DNA from 3 places in the Frateuria sp. YIM B11624 genome. Region 1 is predicted to be linked to each of the others. Evidence: predicted binding sites of a transcription regulator. Region 1 holds the regulator's gene; each other region holds the start of a gene.
The links. The regulator HrcA, encoded in region 1, represses chaperone genes, less so after heat shock. The targets are predictions, from matches to a motif close to TTNGCACTCNNNNNNNNNGAGTGCNAA.
Positions count from the first base shown of each region.

Region 1 (7,277 bases):
CCGGCGCCACCGCCCTGCGCCGCCGCATAGAGCGGCTGCGCGACCTGCTCGAGCTTCTGCATCTTCGCTTCGATCTGCGCCTTGTCGTCGCCGTCCTTGACCTTCTCCAGTTCCGACAGCGCCTCCTCGATGCCGCCGATCTGCGCGCCGACCTTGCCGCCGTGCTCCTTCAGCGCGCTGCGGGTGGCGTGCACCAGCTGGTCGGCCTTGTTGCGGGTGGCGACCAGCTCGTGGAACTTCTTGTCTTCTTCCTTGTTCGCCTCGGCGTCGGCGACCATCCGCTGGATCTCCTCCTCGGACAGGCCCGAGCCGGCCTTGATCTCGATCTTCTGCTCCTTGCCCGTCTTCTTGTCCTTGGCCGACACGTGCAGGATGCCGTTGGCGTCGATGTCGAAGGTGACCTCGATCTGCGGCATGCCGCGCGGCGCCGGATCGATGCCCGACAGGTCGAAGCGGCCCAGCGACTTGTTCGCGCTGGCGCGCTCGCGCTCACCCTGCAGCACGTGCACGGTCACCGCGGTCTGGTTGTCGTCGGCGGTCGAGAAGGTCTGCGCGGCCTTGGTCGGCACGGTGGTGTTCTTCTCGATCAGCTTGGTCATCACGCCGCCCATGGTCTCGATGCCGAGCGACAGCGGGGTGACGTCCAGCAGCAGCACGTCCTTGACCGAACCGCCCAGCACGCCGCCCTGGATCGCCGCGCCCACGGCCACGGCCTCGTCCGGATTGACGTCCTTGCGCGGCTCCTTGCCGAAGAAGTCCTTGACCGACTCCTGCACCTTGGGCATGCGAGTCTGGCCGCCGACGAGGATCACCTCGTTGATGTCCGACACGCGCAGCCCGGCATCGTTGAGCGCGATGCGGCACGGCTCGATGGTGCGCTTGACCAGGTCTTCCACCAGCGCTTCGAGCTTGGCGCGGGTGAGCTTGATGTTGAGGTGCTTCGGACCGGAGGCGTCGGCCGTCACGTACGGCAGGTTCACCTCGGTCTGGTGCGCGGAGGAAAGCTCGATCTTGGCGCGCTCGGCCGCGTCCTTCAGGCGCTGCAAGGCCAGCGGATCCTTGCGCAGGTCGATGCCCTGGTCCTTCTGGAATTCGTCGACGAGGTAGTCGATCACGCGCTTGTCGAAGTCCTCGCCGCCGAGGAAGGTGTCGCCGTTGGTGGCCAGCACCTCGAACTGCTTCTCGCCGTCGACTTCGGCGATCTCGATGATCGAGACGTCGAAGGTGCCGCCGCCGAGGTCGTACACGGCGATCTTGCGGTCGCCGCCCTTCTTGTCCAGGCCATAGGCCAGCGCGGCCGCGGTCGGCTCGTTGATGATGCGCTTGACCTCCAGGCCAGCGATGCGGCCGGCGTCCTTGGTCGCCTGGCGCTGGCTGTCGTTGAAGTAGGCCGGCACCGTGATCACCGCCTCGGTGACGGTCTCGCCGAGATAGTCCTCGGCGGTCTTCTTCATCTTCATCAGGACCTTCGCAGAGATCTCCTGCGGCGCCATCTTCTTGCCGTCGGAAGTCTCCACCCAGGCGTCGCCGTTCTCGTGCGCGACGATGCCGTAGGGCACGATGTGCAGGTCCTTCTGGACCTCGGCGTCGGTGAACTTGCGGCCGATCAGGCGCTTCACCGCATAAAAGGTGTTCTTCGGATTGGTCACGCTCTGGCGCTTGGCCGGCGCGCCGACCAGCACTTCGTTGTCCTTGCTGAAGGCGACGATGGACGGCGTGGTGCGATCGCCCTCGGAATTCTCGATCACCTTCGCGTTGGTGCCGTCCATGACGGCGACGCAGGAGTTGGTGGTACCCAGGTCGATGCCGATGATCTTGCCCATTTGTTCAGCTCCAATGCTTTCAGGCGGCCCCCGCGGCCGCGATGGTTGTTCAGATGGTGGCCCGCTTCCGGCGATTCAATGCCGGTGGGCCGGTATGTAGCCGGCGGCGCCGCGCCGGTCAGTCCTTGGCCACGGCGACCAGCGCGGGACGCAGCAGCCGGTCGTTCAGCACGTAGCCCTTCTGCAGCACGTTGACCACGGTGCCCGGCGCCTTGCCCGGCGCCTCGACCATGCTCACGGCGTGGTGGCGTTCCGGATCGAGCGCTTGGTCGACCGGATCGACCTGCACCAGGCCGTGGTTCTCGGCAACTTTGAGCAACGCCTTCAAGGTCAGCGCCAGGCCCTCGCGCACCGCGGCGGCATCGCCGCTCTCGATCGCCAGACCACGCTCGAGGCTGTCGTACACCGGCAGCAGTTCGTTCAGCAGCTTCTCGTTGGCGAAGCGGCGCGCCTGCTCCAGGTCGCGATGCAGGCGGCGGCGCTGGTTCTCCAGCTCGGCGTGCTCCCGCAGCACGGTTTCGCGCAACTCGGCGTTGCTCGCCTCCAGTTCCGCGATGCGGGCCTGCAAGGCGTCATGGCCCGGCGCGTCCGGATTGCCCGGTTCCTGCACCTGCTCCGGCGTCTGCTCGTTGTTCTGCATGCATTACTCCCAAAGAGAAGTCCGGGCCGGCACCTCCGTGCCGACCGTCAAAAAACTGCGGGAAACCCGCCCTCCGGGGGCGGTTATAGGGACGTCGCGGCGCGATTCAAGGCGTCGCTGAGCAATCCGGCCGTCGCCTGCACGACCGGGATGACGCGCTCGTAGGCCATCCGGGTCGGGCCGATCACGCCGACCGCACCCAACACCCGGCCCTGGGCGCCGTAGCTGGCGGTCACCACGCTGCAGCCGTCCAGCGCCGCGAAGCCCGATTCCTCGCCGATGAACAGCCGCACGCCCGGGGCCCGGGCGCACACCTCCATCAGCTGCAGCAGCTCGTTCTTCTTCTGGAAGGCCTCGAACAATTCGCGCAGGCGGTCCAGGTCGGCCAGTTCGGCATAACCCATCAGGTTGGTCTGGCCGCTGACCAGCACATCCTCGCCGCCGTTCTGGGGGGCGAAGGAGGCTGCCGCCAACTCGGTGGCGCTGGCCACCAGGCGGTTCAGTTCGCTGCCCGCCTCGCGCAGTTCGCGCAGCAGGTGGGCGCGGATGTCATCCACCCGCAGGCCGGCGAAGTGCGTATTGAGGTAGTTGGCCGCCTGTTCCAGCTCGCTGCCGGCCAGCGGGCGGGCCAGTTGCACGATGCGGTTCTGCACCTGGTTGTCGGAGAACACCAGGATCACCAGCACGCGCGCGTCCGGTAGCGGCACGAAGTCGATGTGGCGCAGCGGGAAATCGCCCTGGCGCGGCACTGTCACCACGCCGGCGAAATGGGTCATCGCCGAGAGCAGGGTCGAGACGTTGCCGAGCAGGTCGCGGGTGGTGGTGGGCCCGGGCGGCAGCTCGCGCTTGAGCCGGGCCATCTCCTCGCGGGGCAGCGGCTGCAGCTCGATCAGGCTGTCGACGAACAGGCGCAGGCCTCGCGGCGTGGGCACGCGCCCGGCCGAGGTGTGCGGCGAGGCGACCAGGCCGGCGTCTTCCAGGTCGGACATGATGTTGCGGATGGTCGCCGGGCTCACGTCCAGGCCGGAGGAGCGCGACAGCGTGCGCGACCCGACGGGCTCGCCGTCGGCCAGGTACTGCGCGATCAGCGTGCGCAGCAGGCGGCGGGCGCGGGCGTCGAGGTCGTGGGATCGGGACATGCGCTGTGGCAGACGGTGAGACGACACAGAAATAAGGTGTGGTGGCCGAGTTTGCAAGAAAGCCGGCCGCGACGGTAGCCACGCTACGCGCGTCCCTTCTGCCCGTACAATTCGACGCCATGCTCACCTCCCTCTACGTCCGCCATTTCGCCGTCGTCGAAGCCGCCGAAGTCGCCTTCGGCCCGGGCCTGACCGTGGTCAGCGGCGAGACCGGCGCGGGCAAGTCGCTGCTGGTCGACGCATTGATGCTGCTGGCCGGCGCGCGCGCCGACAGCGGCATGGTGCGCGAGGGCTGCGACCGCGCCGAACTGATCGCCGAATTCGACCTGTCCACCCTGCCCGAGGCCCGAGCCTGGCTGGAGCGGGAGGAACTGGACGACGAGGGCGCCTGCCAGCTGCGTCGCGTGATCCGCGCCGAGGGCAGCTCGCGCGCCTGGATCAACGGCCGCCCAGCCAACGCCAGCCAGCTCGGCGAGCTGGCCACCCTGCTGGTGGAGATCCACGGCCAGCACGAACACCAGGCGCTGCTCTCGCGCGGCCACCAGCTCGGGCTGCTCGACGCCTATGCCGGCAACGAAGACGCGCTGGCGCAGGTGCGCACGCTGGCCACGCAGTGGCGCGAGCTGGGCGCGCGCATCCGCAAGCTGAGCGGCGGCGACGACCGCGAGGCGAGGCTGGAACTGCTGCGCCACGAGGCCGGCGAACTGGAGCGATGGGCCCTGCCGGCCACCGAACTGGCCGAGCTGGAGGCCAGCCACAAGCGCCTGGCCAATGCCGGCCGGCTGGCCGAAGGCGCCTCCGGCGTGGTCGAGTTGCTCGATGGCGACAGCGAGTTCGCGCTGCGTCGCGCACTGGGCCGTGCGCACGGCGAACTGGGCAAGCTGGCGGCGATCGATCCGCGCCTCGCACCGCTGCTGGAGCTGCTGGACAACGCCGAGATCCAGCTCGGCGAAGCCTCCGACGGCCTTTCGCGTTACGCACAGGACGTCGACCTCGATCCCGAGCGCTATGCCGAGGTGGACGCTCACCTCACCCGCCTGCACGAACTGGCCCGGCGCCATCGCCTGCCGGTCGCCGAGCTGCACGAGCGGCTGGGTGCGCTGCAGGCCGAACTGGCCGAACTGGAAGGCGCCGGCGATGCGCTCGAGCGGCTGGCCGCCGAACGCACGCGCCTGGAACGCGATTACGCCAGTGCCGCCGACATCCTGGGCGAGGCGCGCCGCAGCGCAGCCGCACGCCTGGGTGAGGAGGTCAGCGCCCTGATGGGCGAGCTGGGCATGGCCGGCGGACGGCTGGTCGTCGAGCTCGAACCGGTCGACGGCGACGAGCCGGACGCCCAGGGCCGCGAACGTTGCGAACTGCTGGTCAGCGCCAACCCCGGCCAGCCGCCGCGGGCGTTGCGCAAGGTCGCCTCCGGCGGCGAACTGGCACGCATCAGCCTGGCCATCGAGGTGGCCACGCTGGGCAAGGACACGATCGGCTGCATGGTGTTCGACGAGGTCGACACCGGCATCGGCGGTGCGGTGGCCGAAGTGGTCGGTCAGAAGCTCCGTGCGCTCGGCGCCGAGCGCCAGGTCCTGTGCGTCACCCACCTGCCGCAGGTCGCGGCGCAGGGCCACGCCCACCTGCGCGTGAGCAAGCACAGCGACGGCGACACCACCCGCACGCAGATCGACAAGCTGGACGCTGCCGGTCGCCGCGACGAGCTGTCGCGCATGCTGGGCGGCGTGGAGATCTCGCGCGAGACGCGCGCCCACGCGAAGCAGATGCTGGAGCGCGCGCAAAGCGCCTGACGCTGCTGTGGACGTAGGGCGGGCTTCGGCCCACCGGCTTCGATGTCCCGAGGTGGGCTGAAGCCCCCTACGCCACCCGCGTCAGTTCTTGCGCTCGGACAGCAGCCCGCGTTCGCTGGCCATCCGGTACAGGTCCAGTTCCGAGCCGGCGCCGAGCTTGCCCATCAGGCTGGCGCGGTGGATGTAGATGGTCTTCTGCCCCACGCCCAGCACGGCGGCCACCTGCTTGGGCGCCTTGCCCGCGGCCAGCAGCAGGAACACTTCGCGCTCGCGCGCGGTGAGCCGGTTGACCGGGTCGAGTTCCTCGCTGGGTCGTTCGGCACGGCGCTGGCGCAGGTCCGAGCTCAGGAAGGTGTCGCCCTGCATCACCTGGCGCAGGCCCGCCACCAGTTCTTCCGGCGCGGCGCCCTTGGTGACGTAGCCGCTGGCGCCGCGACGGAGCGCCTCGGACACGTAGGGTTCGCCGTCATGCATGCTCAGCACCACGATGTGCGTATCCGGCGCCAGGCTGTGCAGGTGCTCGATCAGCGGCAGGCCGCTGCCGTCGGGCAACGACAGGTCGAGCGCCACCAGGTCGGGCCTGCGATGGTTGATCGCCTCCACCGCGTCGTCGGCGCAGCGGCACTCGGCGATCACTTCGAGATCCGGCTCCATTTCGATGAGCCGCTTGAACCCCTCGCGGACGATGGCGTGGTCGTCGACCAGAACGATGCTGTACATGCTGCCCCGCTGACTTGCCTGGTTTCGGGCGGCGCACCAGCCATGCCGTGTGGCTTGCCCGCTTCGGACGCCCCCGCGTCCGGCCCTGCGATCCGGAGTCTATAAGAGACCGGCCGCTCCTGCCCAAGGCCGCGCCGCGCGTTGGGCAGGCGACAGTCGCATGTACCATCCGCGGATGCGTTCGAAGCCCTTTTCCCTGCCCGACTCCGGCCCGCTGCTGGGCGTGCTCTACGTGCTGCTGTGGCTGGCGCTGCTGCCTACCCAGCAACCGTACTGGATGCTGCCCTTCGGCCTGCGCTTTGCCGCGCTGCTGATCGTGCCGGTGCGCCAGTGGTTCTGGCTCTTGGGGCTGGAACTGGCCGCCACCGCGATCCTGGATCTGCGCTCCGGCCTGCCGATGGGCTGGGAGACCTTCGTGGTCGGCGACCTGCCCGAGCCGCTGGTGATGGCGGTGGGCCTGTGGCTGCTGCGTCGGGTCAACCTGCACGCCAGCCTGCGCGATCCGGAGGAAGCCACCCGCCTGCTGCTCTCGGCCGTGCTGGTGGTCGGCGCCGTGGCGGCCACCGATGCGGTGCTGCTGGCGCTGCTGCACGAAAGCGCCGCGCCGGCGGCGATGGTGCGCGCGCTGGGCCGCGAACTGCTGGGCAACTACCTGGGTGTGCTGCTGGTGGCGCCGCTGGCGATCATGCTGCTGCGCGCCCGCCCCAATCGGAAGATGGTCGCCAGCCTGGTGATGGACGGACTGCTGGTGATGCTGCCGGCGATGGCGCTTCTGCTGATGCTCTCCGAGCACGCGGCGCCGCAACCGGAGTTCGCCCGCGTGCTGTCGCTCGCGCCGGTGCTGTTCTTCGCATTCCGCCACGGCTGGCGCGGCGCCACGCTGGCGATGCTGGTCTCCTGCATGGGCATGACCGCGGTCGACCACCAGCCCGGCCACGCACAGAGCGCGGCCGGCTACCTGTTCCTGGCGGTGGCGGGCACCGGTGCGCTGATGCTCGGCGCGGCGACCGACGCCCTGCGCCGCAGCAGCGAACGGGTGGCCGAGCAGAACGTCTACCTGGGCGCGGTCAACCGCCGCCTGGACCAGCTGGCCCGCCAGCTGCGCGACGCCGCGCGCGGCAACCTGCAGGCCGAGGAAAACCAGCGCCGGCACATGGCCGCC
Region 1 is NZ_JBCNYA010000013.1:44,929-52,205, reverse strand. It holds gene dnaK (molecular chaperone DnaK) at 1-1,823, opposite strand, end outside; gene grpE (nucleotide exchange factor GrpE) at 1,942-2,463, opposite strand; gene hrcA (heat-inducible transcriptional repressor HrcA) at 2,547-3,602, opposite strand; gene recN (DNA repair protein RecN) at 3,722-5,395, shown strand; gene AAIL17_RS08475 (response regulator) at 5,477-6,115, opposite strand; gene AAIL17_RS08470 (MASE1 domain-containing sensor histidine kinase) at 6,291-7,277, shown strand, end outside.

Region 2 (7,277 bases), on a different contig from region 1:
TGGCCAGGCACCTGCGCGAGCGGACCGAGGGCGCGTGAGCGAGACCGCCGAGGCCGAACGCATCCGCCTGGAGCCTTCCTGGAAGGCGCGCCTGGGCGATTACCTGGAACGCACCGACATGCGTGCGCTGGCCGGCTTCCTGCGCGCCGAGAAGCGTGCCGGCAAGGTGCTCTATCCGCCCGGGCCGGAGATCTTCAACGCCTTCGCGCATACGCCCTTCGACAAGGTGCGGGTGGTGATTCTGGGCCAGGACCCCTACCACGGCCCCGGCCAGGCGCACGGGTTGTGTTTCTCGGTCCGCCCGGGCGTGCCGGTGCCGCCCTCGCTCGTCAACATCTTTGCCGAGATCGAGCGCGACCTCGGCATTCCGCGTCCGGACCACGGTTGCCTCACGCCCTGGGCCGACCAGGGCGTGCTGCTGCTCAACAGCGTGATGACGGTCGAGCAGGGCCGCGCCGGCGCGCACCAGAACAAGGGCTGGGAAGGCTTCACCGACGCTGCCATCGAGGCGCTGAACCACGAGCGCCAGGGGCTGGTGTTCCTGCTCTGGGGCGCCTACGCGCAGCGCAAGGGCCGCCTGGTCGATCCGAACCGGCACCTGGTGCTGAGCTCGGTGCATCCTTCGCCGCTTTCCGCGCACCGGGGTTTCATCGGCAACGGGCATTTTTCCGCCGCCAACCGTTACCTGGAGAGCCACGGTCAGCCACCGATCGACTGGTCGCTACCGCTGCGCTCACGGCTGGCCGCTTGACCGGCAAGAGGACTGCCGGCAGTTTACGGAAAGGTTTCCAGGCAGGGAGCAGGACCATGCAAAACCGTTGGCTCGGCATTCTCCTCGCGCTTGCCGTCGCCTGGCCGTTGGCCGGTGCGGCGGCCATTCGCGATGGGGCGCAACACTTCCCCCGCTTCGAACAGCTCGATGCCAATCACGACGGTTTGCTCAGCCGTTCGGAGTTGCCCAACAGCCTGCAGGACATGCGGGCGCACTTCAGCCAGTACGCCTACGTCGGCGGGCGCATTTCGCAGGACACGTACGCCCGATACGTCGCCTACGCCAACGTGCCCGACGGTGTGTGGGTCACGCTGGCGGAATCTGGCACCCGCGACCCGTAATAGCCCTGCCGGGCCGCGGCTGAAGCAGCGGCCTCGGTGGACGCACCGCCGTACCCCGGTTCACGACCGATAGATCGGCCACGTGAACAATGGCTGCTGGCCACACGGCAAAGGGCTGGCATCGCCGCCTGGATTGCTGTACGATTCGGTTCATTAAATCCCGCAGCCGAAACTTTTCGGTGCTTTAGCACTCTCAACGGTGGAGTGCTAAGCTGCGTTTTACTTGCCGGAGGTTCCAAATGTCCCAAGCCTTGGTGACCGCCAACCTGCCGATCCCCAGCGTCGTTGGCAGCCTGGATGCCTACATTTCTGCCGTGCATCGCATCCCGGTGCTCAGCCACGACGAGGAGCAGGCGCTGGCGCGCCGCTTCAACGAAGAGAACGACCTCAACTCGGCCAAGAGGCTGGTGATGTCGCACCTGCGCTTCGTGGTCCACGTGGCCCGCGGCTATTCGGGCTACGGCCTGCAACTGGGCGACCTGATCCAGGAAGGCAATATCGGCCTGATGAAGGCGGTCAAGCGCTTCGACCCGGACCAGGGCGTGCGCCTGGTCAGCTTCGCGGTGCACTGGATCCGCGCCGAGATGCACGAGTTCATCCTGCGCAACTGGCGCATCGTGAAGGTCGCCACGACCAAGGCCCAGCGCAAGCTGTTCTTCAACCTGCGCAAGAGCAAGAAGCGCCTGGGCTGGATGAACGCCGAGGAAGTGCGTCTGGTCGCCCATGACCTGGGCGTGCCGGAGGCGACTGTGCGCGAGATGGAGTCGCGCCTGTCCGGCCGCGACATCGGTTTCGAGGCCCCGGCCGATGCGGACGACGACGCCAAGCCCGCACCGGAAGCCTTCCTGGTCGACGACGGCGCCGATCCGTACGACAACGTGTCCGACGCCGACCAGGCCGACAACCAGATGGAGACCCTCTCCACCGCATTGGCCAAGCTCGACGACCGCTCGCGCGACATCATCCAGCGTCGCTGGCTCAACGAGGACAAGGCCACGTTGCAGGACCTGGCCGACGAGTACGGCGTATCGGCCGAGCGTATCCGCCAGGTCGAGGCGAACGCGATGAAGAAGATGCGCGCGCTGTTCTGATCCGCGCCATCATCACGGCAGATGACAAAAGCGGCCCTCGTGGCCGCTTTTGCTTTTACGCTTCTGCTCCCTCTCCCCTCCGGGGAGAGGGTTGGGGTGAGGGGTCGGGGCTCGCGGGGAGGTTTGTTTTGTCTGTCGCTCTTGCGGGACGCCTCCGCGACCTGGCTCGCCTGCGGCGGGCTTCCGATCGCCTGACGGCGCTCGGGTCACTTTTCTTTGCTGGCCCAAAGAAAAGTAACCAAAAGAAACGGCCTGCTCAGCCCGGTGAGGGATAAGAGCTAGGTGCCATCTCGCCTTGATGGGTAAGCGCCTGCTCTTAGAGGAGCTGCCGCCGCTTTACCCGCGGGCGCTCGGGAGTTGAGGCGAGGGAGGCATGCAGTGTGTTTGACGGCATCGGCGTTGGCCGCCCTTTCGTGTGCGAACGCATCCCGCGGTGTCGAGGGGCTGCGGTTGAGGGGCTGGCGGGCTGAAGCCCATCCTACTCAGCGCACCGTAGAGTGGACTTCAGCCCACCAGCAGGTCGCAGGGAAGCCTCACAAGAGCGACAGACAAAGCCATGTCCCCGTGGGCATCCCGCGAGCCCCGGTTCCTCACCCAGCCTCTCCCCGGAGGGGAGAGGGAGCAAGGTGCGTCAGAGCCGTTCGGCGAGCAGCTTCTCCAACTGGCGCTGGTCCGCTGCGAACTTGCGGATGCCCTCGGCCAGCTTGTCGCTGGCCATCGCATCCTCGTTCATGCCCCAGCGGAAACGCGCCTCGTCCATCGCCGGCGGCCGCTCGGTGCGGGTGCCATCGTCGGACAGGCGCCGTGGCAGCGCCTCCTCCGAGGCGTCCAGCTGTTCCATCAGGTCCGGGCTGATGGTCAGGCGGTCGCAGCCAGCCAGCGCCTGGATCTGCCCCACGTTGCGGAAGCTCGCGCCCATCACCACGGTGTCGTAGCCGTGCGTCTTGTAGTAGCGGTAGATGCGCCGCACCGACTGCACACCCGGATCCTCGTCCGGCGCGTACTGCTTGACGCCGGTATTGGCCACGTACCAGTCCATGATGCGGCCGACGAACGGCGAGATCAGGAACACGCCCACCTCGGCGCTGGCCACCGCCTGCTCGAAGGCGAACAGCAGCGTCATGTTGCACTGGATGCCGCGGCGCTCCAGCTCGCGCGCGGCGCGCACGCCCTCCCAGGTGGACGCCAGCTTGATCAGCACGCGATCGCGCTTGATGCCCGCGTCCTCGTACATCCCGATCAGCCGTTCGGCCTTGGCGATGCTGGCATCGGTGTCGAACGACAGGCGTGCGTCGACCTCGGTGGAGACACGTCCGGGCACCAGCTCGAGGATCTTGCGTCCGACCGCCACCGCCAGGTGGTCGCCGGCATCGAGCAGTTGCTGCTCGCGCGAATGGCTCTTTGCCCGCGCCCAGGCCAGCGACTCTTCCAGCAGCGAGGCGTAGCTGCTCTGCGTGATGACCTTGAGCAGCAGCGAGGGATTGGTGGTGGCGTCGACCGGCCGCCAGCGGGCGATCGCGTCGATGTCGCCGGTATCGGCGACGACGGTGGTGTATTGGCGCAGTTGTTCGAGTTGGGAGGGCACGATGAAAGGTCCGAGGCTTCAGGGAATGTCGGTGGGGCGTTCGTCCGCGGCGGGTACGGCTTCCGCGTCGGCGCCGGTGACGATGCGGGCGTGGCGCTCGTAGGTCCAGTACGCCCAGGCCCAATCCAGCAGCACCACCAGGCGGTTGCGGAAGCCGATCAGGAAGTAGATGTGGGCGACCAGCCAGACCCACCATGCCGGCGGACCGGACAGGCGCAACCGTCCGAATTGTGCCACCGCCGCCATGCGTCCGATGGTGGCGAGCGCGCCCTGATCTTTGTAGTGGAACGGAGCGGGTGTCGAATCGGCGTCGAGGCGTGCGCGGATGCGGTGGGCCACATGGCGCCCCATCTGCTTGGCGGCGGGCGCCACGCCCGGCACCGGCGTGCCGTCGGCGCGCTCGATGCAGGCCAGGTCGCCGACCACGAACACCTCCGGGTGCGCGGGCAGGCTGAGATCCGCGGCCACCCGCACGCGGCCTGCGCGGTCGACCGGCGCATCCAGTCGCCGGCCCAGCGGCGAGGCGGCCACGCCGGCGGCCCACAACACGGTGCAGGCGTCGAGCCGGGTCTCCCCGAGGCACACGCCGTCGCCATCGATCGCCGTCACCGCGGTGCCGGTCAGCACCTCCACGCCCAGCCGTTCGAGTTGGCGCTGCGCCTTGGCCGAAAGCGCTGGATCGAACGCCGCCAGCAGCCGCGGGCCGGCTTCGACCAGCAGCACGCGCGCGAGGCGCGGGTCGCTGCGGCGGAACTCGCGCGGCAGCGTGTGCCGCGCGATCTCGGCCAGCGTGCCGGCCAGTTCCACGCCGGTCGGGCCGCCGCCGACTACCACGAAGTTGAGCCAGGCCTGGCGCCGCGCCGGGTCATCCTCGCGCTCGGCGCGTTCGAAGGCGAGCAGCACGCGGCGGCGGATCGCGAAGGCGTCGTCCAGCGTCTTCAGCCCGGGCGCCCAGCGCGCCCAGTCGTCGTGGCCGAAGTAGGCGTGGGTGGCGCCGGTGGCGACGACCAGGAAGTCGTAGTCGAGCGTTTCGCCGGCAAAGCGCACGCGCCGTGCGGCGAGATCCACGTCCAGCGCCTCGTCGAGCAGCACCGTGGCGTTGTCCTGCCTGCGCAGGATCTGTCGCAGCGGCGCGGCGATCGAGGGCGCCGACAGTCCGGCGGTGGCGACCTGGTAGAGCAGCGGCTGGAACAGATGATGGTTGCGCCGGTCCACCAGGGTGATGCGTACCGGCGCATCGGCCAGTCCGCGCGCGGCGGCCAATCCACCGAAACCGCCGCCGAGGATCACGACGTGGGGAAGCGCCGGGCCTTCATCCATGGGCTTGCCTTTGCAGGGATCTGTCCCGTCTATTCTCCCACCTGGCGCGCGCAAACCGAATACGCGTGGCCCCTAGGGCAGCGACGGGACGCGCGACGTTTTCAGTAGAGATCGATCGGATCGACGTCGAGCGACCAGCGCACGCGGCGCGCCGATGGCAGCCCGGCAAGCGCGTGCGGCCATGGTCGCAGCGCGGCGTGCAGCGGCCCACGGGCGTCCGCCTCGATCAGCAGTTGTCCGCGATGGCGGCCGGCGCGCAGCGGCATCGGCGCGGGCATCGGCCCGGCGACGCGCAGCGCCGGATCGGCAGGCAGGGCGGCGAGCGCCTCGGCGAGGAAGCCATCGACGGCTGCACGCTGGTGCGCCTCCACGCGCAGCAACGCCTGGTGGCTGTACGGCGGCAGCATCGCTTGTCGTCGTTCGGCCAGCAGTTCGCGTGCGGCGGCCGCATAGCCCTGCGCGAGCAGGCCGCGCAGCAGCGGATGGTCGGGATGGTGCGTCTGCAGCAGCACGCGGCCGGGCTTGCGTGCGCGGCCGGCGCGCCCGGCCACCTGCACGACGAGCTGGGCCAGCCGCTCGCCGGCGCGGAAGTCCACGCTGTGCAGGCCTTCGTCCACGCCGACGATGGCCACCAGCGTGAGGTTGGGCAGGTCGTGGCCCTTGGCCAGCATCTGCGTGCCGACCAGGATCGCGGCGGCGTCGTCCTGGAGACCTTCGAGCAGTTGCTCGAAGGCGTCGCGGCGGCGGGTGGTTTCGCGGTCGATGCGCCATACCGGCACGTCGGGAAAGCGCGCCGCCAGGGCTTCTTCCAGCCGCTCGGTGCCCTGGCCCTGGGGCTTGAGTTCGGCGCCGCCGCAAGCAGGGCAGGTACCTGGCACGGCCGCGTGGCGGTCGCAGTGGTGGCAGACCAGCGTGCGCCGCTGCGCGTGCAGCGTCATCGGGCGCTCGCAGCGCGGGCATTCGGCGTGCCAGCCGCAGGCATGGCACAACAGTACGGGTGCGTAGCCGCGGCGATTGCGGAACACCAGCGCCTGTTCGCCGCGGGCGACCGTCTCGGCCACCGCCGCCAGCAGCGCGGGCGACAGGCCGTGGTCAAGCCGCTGCGCGCGCATGTCGACGATCTGCACCTGCGGCGGCTGCACTGCGCCGGGACGCGCGCGCAGGTGGAGCGCGCGATAGCGCCCGGCCTCGACGTTGGCCAGCGACTCCAGCGACGGCGTGGCCGAACCCAGCAGCACCGGCACGCCCAGCGCCCGGCCGCGCACCAGCGCCAGGTCGCGTGCGTGGTAGCGGAAGCCTTCCTGTTGCTTGTAGGCGCCGTCGTGCTCCTCGTCGACCACGATCAGCCCGGCCTGCGGCAACGGGGTGAACACCGCCGAGCGGGTACCCAACACCACGCGCGCCTCGCCGCTGCGCGCACGCAGCCAGGCGCGCGCGCGTTCGCCTTCGGCGAGGTTGGAATGAATCACCTCCACCGGCACGCCCAGCCGCTCGCGTAGGCGGCGCACGGTCTGCGGCGCCAGGCCGATCTCCGGCACCAGCAGCAGGGCCTGCCTTCCGGCTGCGAGCGCCTGGGCGATCAGCGCCAGGTAGACCTCGGTCTTGCCGCTGCCGGTGACGCCATCGAGCAGGAACGGCTGGAAACGGCCGAACGCGCTCGCAATCGCGTCCACCGCGGCCTGCTGTTCGGTGCTCAGCGGCGGCGCGGGGTTGGGAGCCGCTGCCGCCGGCGCGGGCGCGCGTTGCTCGACCAGCCCCGCCTCCAGCAGGCGGCGTGCGGCGGGGCGCCAACCGGGCAGGGCGACGTCCAGCTCCGCGGCGCCTTGCGACGCGCCGGCCAGCAGATCGAGCAGCGACCGGCTGGAGCCACGCCGGCTGCCGGCGTCGCGTGCGCTCTGCCCGGCCACGGTGAGTGCGTACCACGGCTCGCTCGTTTCCGGCAGCGGCCTCGGCTCGCGCAGCGCCAGCGGCAGCGCGTTGGCGTAGGCCTCGCCCGGCGCGGCCAGCCAGTAGTCCGCGGCCCAGGCGAGGGTCTGCATCAGCTCGGCATCGAGCAGCGGACCGTCGTCCAGCACGCGCAGCACGCTCTTCAGGCGCGTGCCCGCCACGGCGGCCTCGACGTCGGTCGCCACCACCACGCCCACCATCTTCTTTCGCCCGAACGGCAC
Region 2 is NZ_JBCNYA010000030.1:24,610-31,886, forward strand. It holds gene AAIL17_RS14545 (response regulator) at 1-38, shown strand, start outside; gene ung (uracil-DNA glycosylase) at 35-751, shown strand; gene AAIL17_RS14555 (hypothetical protein) at 808-1,113, shown strand; gene rpoH (RNA polymerase sigma factor RpoH) at 1,353-2,204, shown strand; gene tal (transaldolase) at 2,836-3,789, opposite strand; gene AAIL17_RS14570 (NAD(P)/FAD-dependent oxidoreductase) at 3,808-5,109, opposite strand; gene AAIL17_RS14575 (primosomal protein N') at 5,211-7,277, opposite strand, start outside.
Region 2: a site for HrcA is predicted at 1,298-1,324, ahead of rpoH (RNA polymerase sigma factor RpoH). Genes of this name have one in related genera too.

Region 3 (7,277 bases), on a different contig from region 1:
CGACGATGCGGCCCATCAGCTTCGAGCGCGCCTCGGAGGCCTTCCATGAACGCTGCCGCGTGCGCGGGATGAAGAACGCCAGCGTGGCGACGTAGAGCAGCAGCCACAGCACCAGCGGCGCGGCCAGCCAGGCGTCGGCCTGGGCGAACATCACGATGGCGCTGCCGGTGTAGATCGCCACGTACCAGATCGCATCGACGATCTGCACCGCCGATTCGCGCAGCGAGCTGCCGGTCTGCATGATGCGGTTGGCGATGCGTCCGGCGAAATCGTTCTGGAAGAACGCGAGGCTCTGGCGGATCACGTAGCGATGGTTCTGCCAGCGGATGCGCGCCGTCACGTTCGGCACGATCGCCTGGTTGACCAGCAGGTCGTGCATCGCGTTGAACAGCGGCCGCGCGACCAGCGCCACGAACGCCATCCAGGCCAGCTCGCGCCCATGCTGGCGGAAGAACGCCGCGCCCTCGGCGACCTTGGCCATGTCCACCAGCCGACCGATGAAGGCGAACAGCGACACCTCGATGACCGAGACGAAGAAGCCGACCACCAGCACAGCCACGAACATCGGCCACACCTGGCGCAGGTAGAACAGATAGAAGCGACCGACCGGCCGCGGCGGCATGGTGTCCACCGGTTCCTTGAACGGGTCGATCAGGGATTCGAACCAGCGGAAGAGCATGGGAGAGCATCGCCTTCGGGGAGCGGGCATTGTGGACCAGCCACCGGCACGGTTGCAGTGAATGGCCGTTCTCGCACGCATCCCCGCGAGCCCCGGCCCCTCACCCCAACCCTCTCCCCGGAGGGGAGAGGGAGCAGAGCGTCGCACGCCTGCAGGCATCGGTCTCGATACGTACAACTGCGCACCGCTCGCGCACGAGCCCACATGCCTCCCTTGCCTCAGCTCCCGAGCGCCCGCGATATAGCGGCGGCAGCTCCTCTAAGAGCAATAGAGGTACTCAGCAAGGCGTAAGGGCACCTAGCTTTTATCTCACCCTGGGCTGAGCAGGCCGTTTCTTTTGGTTACTTTTCTTTGGGCCAGCAAAGAAAAGTGACCCGAGCGCCGACAGGCGGTCGGAAGCCCGCCGCAGGCGAGCCCAGTCGCGTGGAGCCCACGTTAGAGCCGCCCAGAACTATCGACGAAGCCCAATCGCCCCAAGCACCGGAGCTCCAACAGGTGCCCCCGCCACAGAAAAGGAAAACCCCGCACGCGGCGGGGTTTTCTCGGTACTGCGGGGGAAGCGGTGACTTAGAAGTCCATGCCGCCCATGCCACCCATGCCGCCGGGTGCGCCGCCGTGGTTGTGCTCTTCCTTCTTCGGAAGCTCGGCGACGATCGCCTCGGTGGTGATCGCCAGGCCGGCGACCGAGGAGGCGTGCTGCAGCGCGGTACGGGTCACCTTGGTCGGGTCCAGGATGCCCATGCCGACCATGTCGCCGAACTCGCCGGTGGCCGCGTTGTAACCGAAGTTGCCCGAACCGTCCTTGACCTTGTTGAGGATCACGGAGGGCTCCTCGCCGGCATTGGCGACGATCGCGCGCAGCGGCGCTTCCAGCGCGCGGCGGGTGATGGCGATGCCGAGGTTCTGGTCCTCGTTGTCGCCCTTGATGCCTTCGACGGCCTTGAGCGCACGGATCAGGGCGACACCGCCGCCCGGCACCACGCCTTCCTCGACCGCCGCACGGGTCGCGTGCAGGGCGTCTTCGACGCGGGCCTTCTTCTCCTTCATCTCGACCTCGGTGGCGGCACCGACCTTGATGACGGCCACGCCGCCGGCCAGCTTGGCCACGCGCTCCTGCAGCTTCTCGCGGTCGTAGTCGGAGGAGGTCTCCTCGATCTGCGCCTTGATCTGGCTGATGCGCGACTGGATGCGCTCGGCTTCGCCGGCGCCGTCGATGATCGTGGTGTTTTCCTTGGTGATCACCACGCGCTTGGCGCGGCCCAGGTCGTTGATGGTGGCCTTCTCCAGCTGCAGGCCGACTTCCTCGGAGATCACCTGGCCGTTGGTCAGGATCGCGATGTCCTCGAGGATCGCCTTGCGGCGGTCACCGAAGCCCGGCGCCTTGACGGCGGCGACCTTGACGATGCCGCGGATGGTGTTGACCACCAGCGTGGCCAGCGCCTCGCCCTCGACTTCCTCGGCGACGATCAGCAGCGGCTTGCCGGCCTTGGCGACGCCTTCGAGGATCGGCAGCAGCTCGCGGACGTTGGAGATCTTCTTGTCGTGGATCAGGATGAACGGATCGTCCAGTTCGACCTGCTGCGACTGCTGGTTGTTGATGAAGTACGGCGACAGGTAGCCGCGGTCGAACTGCATGCCTTCGACGACGTCGAGCTCGTTCTCCAAGCCCGAGCCCTCCTCGACGGTGATCACGCCTTCCTTGCCGACCTTCTTCATCGCGGTGGCGATGATGTCGCCGATGTTGGAATCGGAGTTGGCCGAGATCGTGCCGACCTGCGCGATCGCCTTGTCGTCGGCGGTCGGGTTCGACAGCTTCTTGAGCTCGCCGACGGCCGCAACCACGGCCTTGTCGATGCCGCGCTTCAGATCCATCGGGTTCATGCCGGCGGCGACGGCCTTGAGGCCTTCCTGGATGAACGCCTGCGCCAGCACGGTGGCGGTGGTGGTGCCGTCACCGGCGACGTCGGAGGTCTTGGAGGCGGCTTCCTTGACGATCTGCGCGCCGAGGTTCTCGTACTTGTCGGCCAGCTCGATCTCCTTGGCGACGGACACGCCGTCCTTGGTGATCGTCGGGGCGCCGAAGCTCTTCTCGAGCACGACGTTGCGGCCCTTCGGGCCGAGGGTGACCTTGACCGCGTTGGCCAGGGTGTTCACGCCCTTGAGGATGCGCGAGCGGGCGTCTTCGCCGAAGCGGACTTCTTTGGCTGACATGAATTTTTTTCCTCGAAAAAAATTGAAATAGGTACGGAAAATTCCGCGGGATGCGTTCAGAAGGAGCCGGAGGCGACTGGCGTGCGCGCTTGTTTTCCGCGCTCAGCCAGTCTGTCGATCAACCCTCGATCACCGCCACGATGTCGTCTTCCTTCAGGAAGACCAGCTCTTCGCCGTCGATCTTGATTTCCTGGCCGGCGTACTTGCCGAACAGGACCACGTCGCCTTCCTTCAGGCTCATCGGGCGCACGTTGCCGTCTTCCAGGATGCGGCCGGTGCCGGCGGCGATGACCTTGCCGCGGGTCGGCTTCTCGGTGGCGCTGTCGGGGATGACGATGCCGCCGGCGGAGACGCGCTCCTCTTCCAGGCGCTTGACGATGACGCGATCGTGCAGCGGACGCAGTTTGCTCATGGACGGAACTCCACTAGTTCGGGTTGAAAGAAAGCGAGGATCACCGAGCTGCTGTTAGCACTCGGTGACGGTGAGTGCCAATTCTAGCGACGCGGCCGGCCCCTGCAAGAGGCTGGACCGCGAATGGCCTTGCAGGTGGGGTGGTGCCCGCGGCGTTTCAAGGCTTGGCCTGGCGCGAAGCGATCCGGCCAGCTTCGACGGCCGGGGCGCGGGAGGGGCTACCATGCCGCGCCATGCCCGAACCCGTCCTGCTCTGCTACTGCACCTGCCCCGATGCCGACAGCGCCCGGCGCATCGCCGAGGCGCTGGTCGCCGAGCGCCTGGCCGCCTGCGTGAACCAGTTGCCCGGCATCGCCTCGACCTATCGCTGGCAGGGCAAGGTGACCACCGATGCCGAGCACCTGCTGCTGATCAAGACCACCGCCGCCCGCTTCGAGGCCCTGCGCACGCGCCTGCTGGCGCTGCATCCGTACGACCTGCCCGAGCTCATCGCGGTGCCGGTCGAGCACGCGCATCCTCCCTACCTGGCCTGGGTCCGCGAGGCGACGGCCGAGGCGCCGCAAGACTGCTGACAGCCGTTGTCAGTGGCACTGCCGCAAACTCGCATCTCCCCCTTCCCGCCCGCCCCAAGATGAAGAAGATCGACTACGCTGTCCTGCTTTCGCTGGGCGCCCTGTGGGGCGGCTCGTTCCTGTTCATGCGCATGGGCGCCGGCGCCTTCGGTGCCTGGCCGCTGGCCGGGCTGCGCGCCATCGGCGCGGCGCTGTGCTTCCTGCCGCTGCTGCTCTCGCGGGCGCGGTTGGCCGAATGGCGGGCGCACTGGAAACCCATCGCCGTGGTCGGCCTGGTCAATTCGGCGCTGCCCTTCGCCCTGTTCACCTTCGCCACGCGCAGCCTGCCGGCCGGACTGGCCTCGATCATCGACGGACTGACGCCGATGTTCGCCGCCGTGGTCGGCTGGCTGTGGCTGGGCCAGCGGCTCGATGGCTGGCGCATCGTCGGACTGCTGGCCGGCTTCGCCGGGGTGGCCTGGCTGGCCGAGGGCAGCCTGGCGCTGGGGCCGGGTGCGGGCACGGCACTGCTCGCCGGCGTGGTCGCCACCATGCTTTACGGCTACGTGGTGCACTACACGCACCTGCGCCTGGCCAGCGTCAATCCGCTGGTGGTGACCGTCGGCAGCCACATGGTGGCGGCGCTGGTGCTGCTGCCGCCGACGGTACTGGCCTGGCCGGCGCAGTCGCCGCCGCTGCAGGCATGGCTGGCGGCGGCGGGGTTGGCCGTGCTGTGCACCGCGCTGGCCTACGTGCTGTTCTTCTGGGTGCTGGCCCGGGTCGGCGCCACGCGGATCATGGTGATCCCCTACCTGATCCCGGCCTTCGGCGTGCTGTGGGGCGCGCTGCTGCTGCACGAGCCGGTGACCGCCGGCATGCTCGGCGGCTGCGCGGCGATCCTGCTGGGCACAGCGCTCACTACCGGGCTGGTCGGCGCGTGGCGCGGGACGTCGCGCCTGGCCGCCGAAGAAGGCTGAGGCGCAACAACCGCCGTCACTTCGCTGGATCCTTCGGCCGATCGGATGACACCTCGGGCACGCTGAGCGGCGCACCAGGCGCGGCCACGAACACCACCAGCAGACGCGCCGGCTCGCGGTCGCTGGCATTGGCGCTGATCCGGTGATGCGCGCCCGGCGGCTCGAACCAGCTCTCGCCAGCGCGATAGACGCGCGGGCGCTGCCCCGCCAATGCGCTGCGCACGCGCCCTTCGAGCACGTAGACGAAGGCTGCGCCGGGATGCCGGTGCGCGCGGGAGGACTCGCCCGGCGCGTAGCGCACGGTGATCGCGGTCAGTTGCCGGCCCGGCGCATTCGCCAGCGGCGTATCCAGCAGGCGGTGCTCGCTGGCGCCGCCGGCGAATGTCGTCAGCGGCAAGCACAGCACCCACGCCCAGGCCAGCCGGCGCATCAATGCGCCTTGCCCGCGCCGAGCAACGGCCGCAGCGCGGCGGCGAGATCGGCCTGTCCGTCCAGCCGCCGCACGATGCGCCCCTGCGCGTCCGCCAGCAGCACGGTCGGCACGTGCATCACGCCGAAGCGGCGGAACAGCGCGCCGTCGGTATCCAGCGCCAGCGGTATCGCCACGGCGTGCTTGCGGCCCCAGGCCTCCACGTCGGCGCGCTCGGCCCACAGGCCCGAGGCGATGCCCAGCCAGCGCACGCCCGGCGCGGCGGACAGCGACGCCACCTGCTCGCGCATGCGCCGGCAGGCCGCCGCGACGGCGGGACGGCTGTCGGCCAGGTAGCTCTCACACCAGGGCGAAACGAACACCAGCACAGTCGGCTGCGCCGGTGCGCCGGCGCCGATCCGGAAGCGGCCGCCATCGAGCGTATCGATCGCCAGCGTCGGCAGGCGTTCGTCCGTGTCGCGATGGGTGGGCACTTCCGTCGACGGCGCGACCGGGGGCGCCGCATCGGCGTGCCGCGCGGCGACCAGCGCATGTTCCAGCGCATCGTTGACCTCGTGGCCGACGAAGGCGATGCGCCCGTCGCGGCCGATCACCACGTGCTGCGGCGTCACGCGCAGGCGGAACGCTTCGCCCAGCGTGCCGTCCGTGTCGAACACGATCGGCATCTTCAGGCCCATCTCGCGGCGGTACTTGCGCACCTGTTCCACGCTGTCCTCGAAACCGACGTCGACGGCGATCACTTCCAGGTCGGACCCGGCCTGTTCGAAGGTACGTTCGAAGTGCGGCATCTGCTCGCGGCAGGGCACGCACCAGGTGGCCCAGAACTTCAGGTAGACCGCCTTGCGGCCGTACAGCTTGCCCAGGTCGATGGTCTGGCCATCGATGGTCGTGAGCCGCAGCCGCGGCGCCGGCGTACCGACCAGGCTGCGGCCGGCGGCCACGGCACGCTGCTGGCCGGAATCGGCCCACGACGGGAGGGCAAGCATCCACAGGCAGAGCAGGAGCAGGCGGCGCATGGAAGGTTCCGATGGAGAGAGGCCTCCATGCTGGTCCGCGCCCTTGGAGCGGATAAGAGCCAATCGCCGGCAAAACAGGGGAACCACCGTTCCGGGGCTCGGGAATCAACCGAGCAACCGCGCGATCCGCCGCACCGCCTCGTCGATCGTAGCCTCTTCCACCCGCCCGAAGCCGAAGGCCAGACCGTTGGGCGCCGGTCGGCCCAACGCATAGCCCCCGAGCGCCTCCAGGTGAATGCCCTGCGCCGCCGCCTGCGCGACCAGCTCGCACGCGCGCACCCCGCGCGGCAGCCGCGCCGCCAGGTGCAGGCCGGCGCTGGAGGGCCAGACCTCCAGGCGGCCGCGGCCATGGCGATCGAGCGCCTCCAGCAGCCGCTCGCGCCGTTGCGCGTAGACGCGCCGCATGCGTCGCACGTGCCGCGCCAGATGCCCCTCGGCGATGAACGCGGCGAGCGTCTCCTGCGCAGCCGGATCGCCGTAGCCGTCCGCCAGCCGCCGGGCCCGGGCCAGCGCCGGGGCGAGCCACGCCGGTGCCACTGCGTAGCCCAGCCGCAGCGCCGGGAACAGGCACTTGGAAAAGGTGCCGACGTAGCAGACCGTGCCGGCGCGATCGAGCGTCTGCAGCGCGTCGAGCGGGCGTTCGCCGTAGCGGAACTCGCTGTCGTAGTCGTCCTCGATCACGGTGGCGCCGTGTGCCTGGGCGAAGGCCAGCAGCGCCGCGCGGCGCCGCGGCGACAGGGTGACGCCGAGCGGGAACTGGTGCGAGGGCGTCACGTAGATCACCCGCGCCTGCGCGGGCAGGCGCTCGACCACCAACCCCTCGGCGTCCACCGGCACGCCGACCAGTTTCGCCCCGGCCGCCGCGAAAGCCTCGCGCAGCGGCGGATAGCCTGGCTCCTCCACCGCGACCACCGTGCGACCCGGCGTCACCAGCACGCGCGCGAGCAGGTCGAACGCCTGCTGCGCGCCGCGGGTGACGATCACGTCGTCCGGGCCGCAGG
Region 3 is NZ_JBCNYA010000018.1:40,765-48,041, reverse strand. It holds gene AAIL17_RS10780 (ABC transporter ATP-binding protein) at 1-679, opposite strand, end outside; gene groL (chaperonin GroEL) at 1,247-2,890, opposite strand; gene groES (co-chaperone GroES) at 3,009-3,302, opposite strand; gene cutA (divalent-cation tolerance protein CutA) at 3,536-3,874, shown strand; gene AAIL17_RS10760 (DMT family transporter) at 3,934-4,830, shown strand; gene AAIL17_RS10755 (cupin domain-containing protein) at 4,847-5,260, opposite strand; gene AAIL17_RS10750 (TlpA family protein disulfide reductase) at 5,260-6,276, opposite strand; gene AAIL17_RS10745 (PLP-dependent aminotransferase family protein) at 6,382-7,277, opposite strand, start outside.
Region 3: a site for HrcA is predicted at 3,357-3,383, ahead of groES (co-chaperone GroES). Genes of this name have one in related genera too.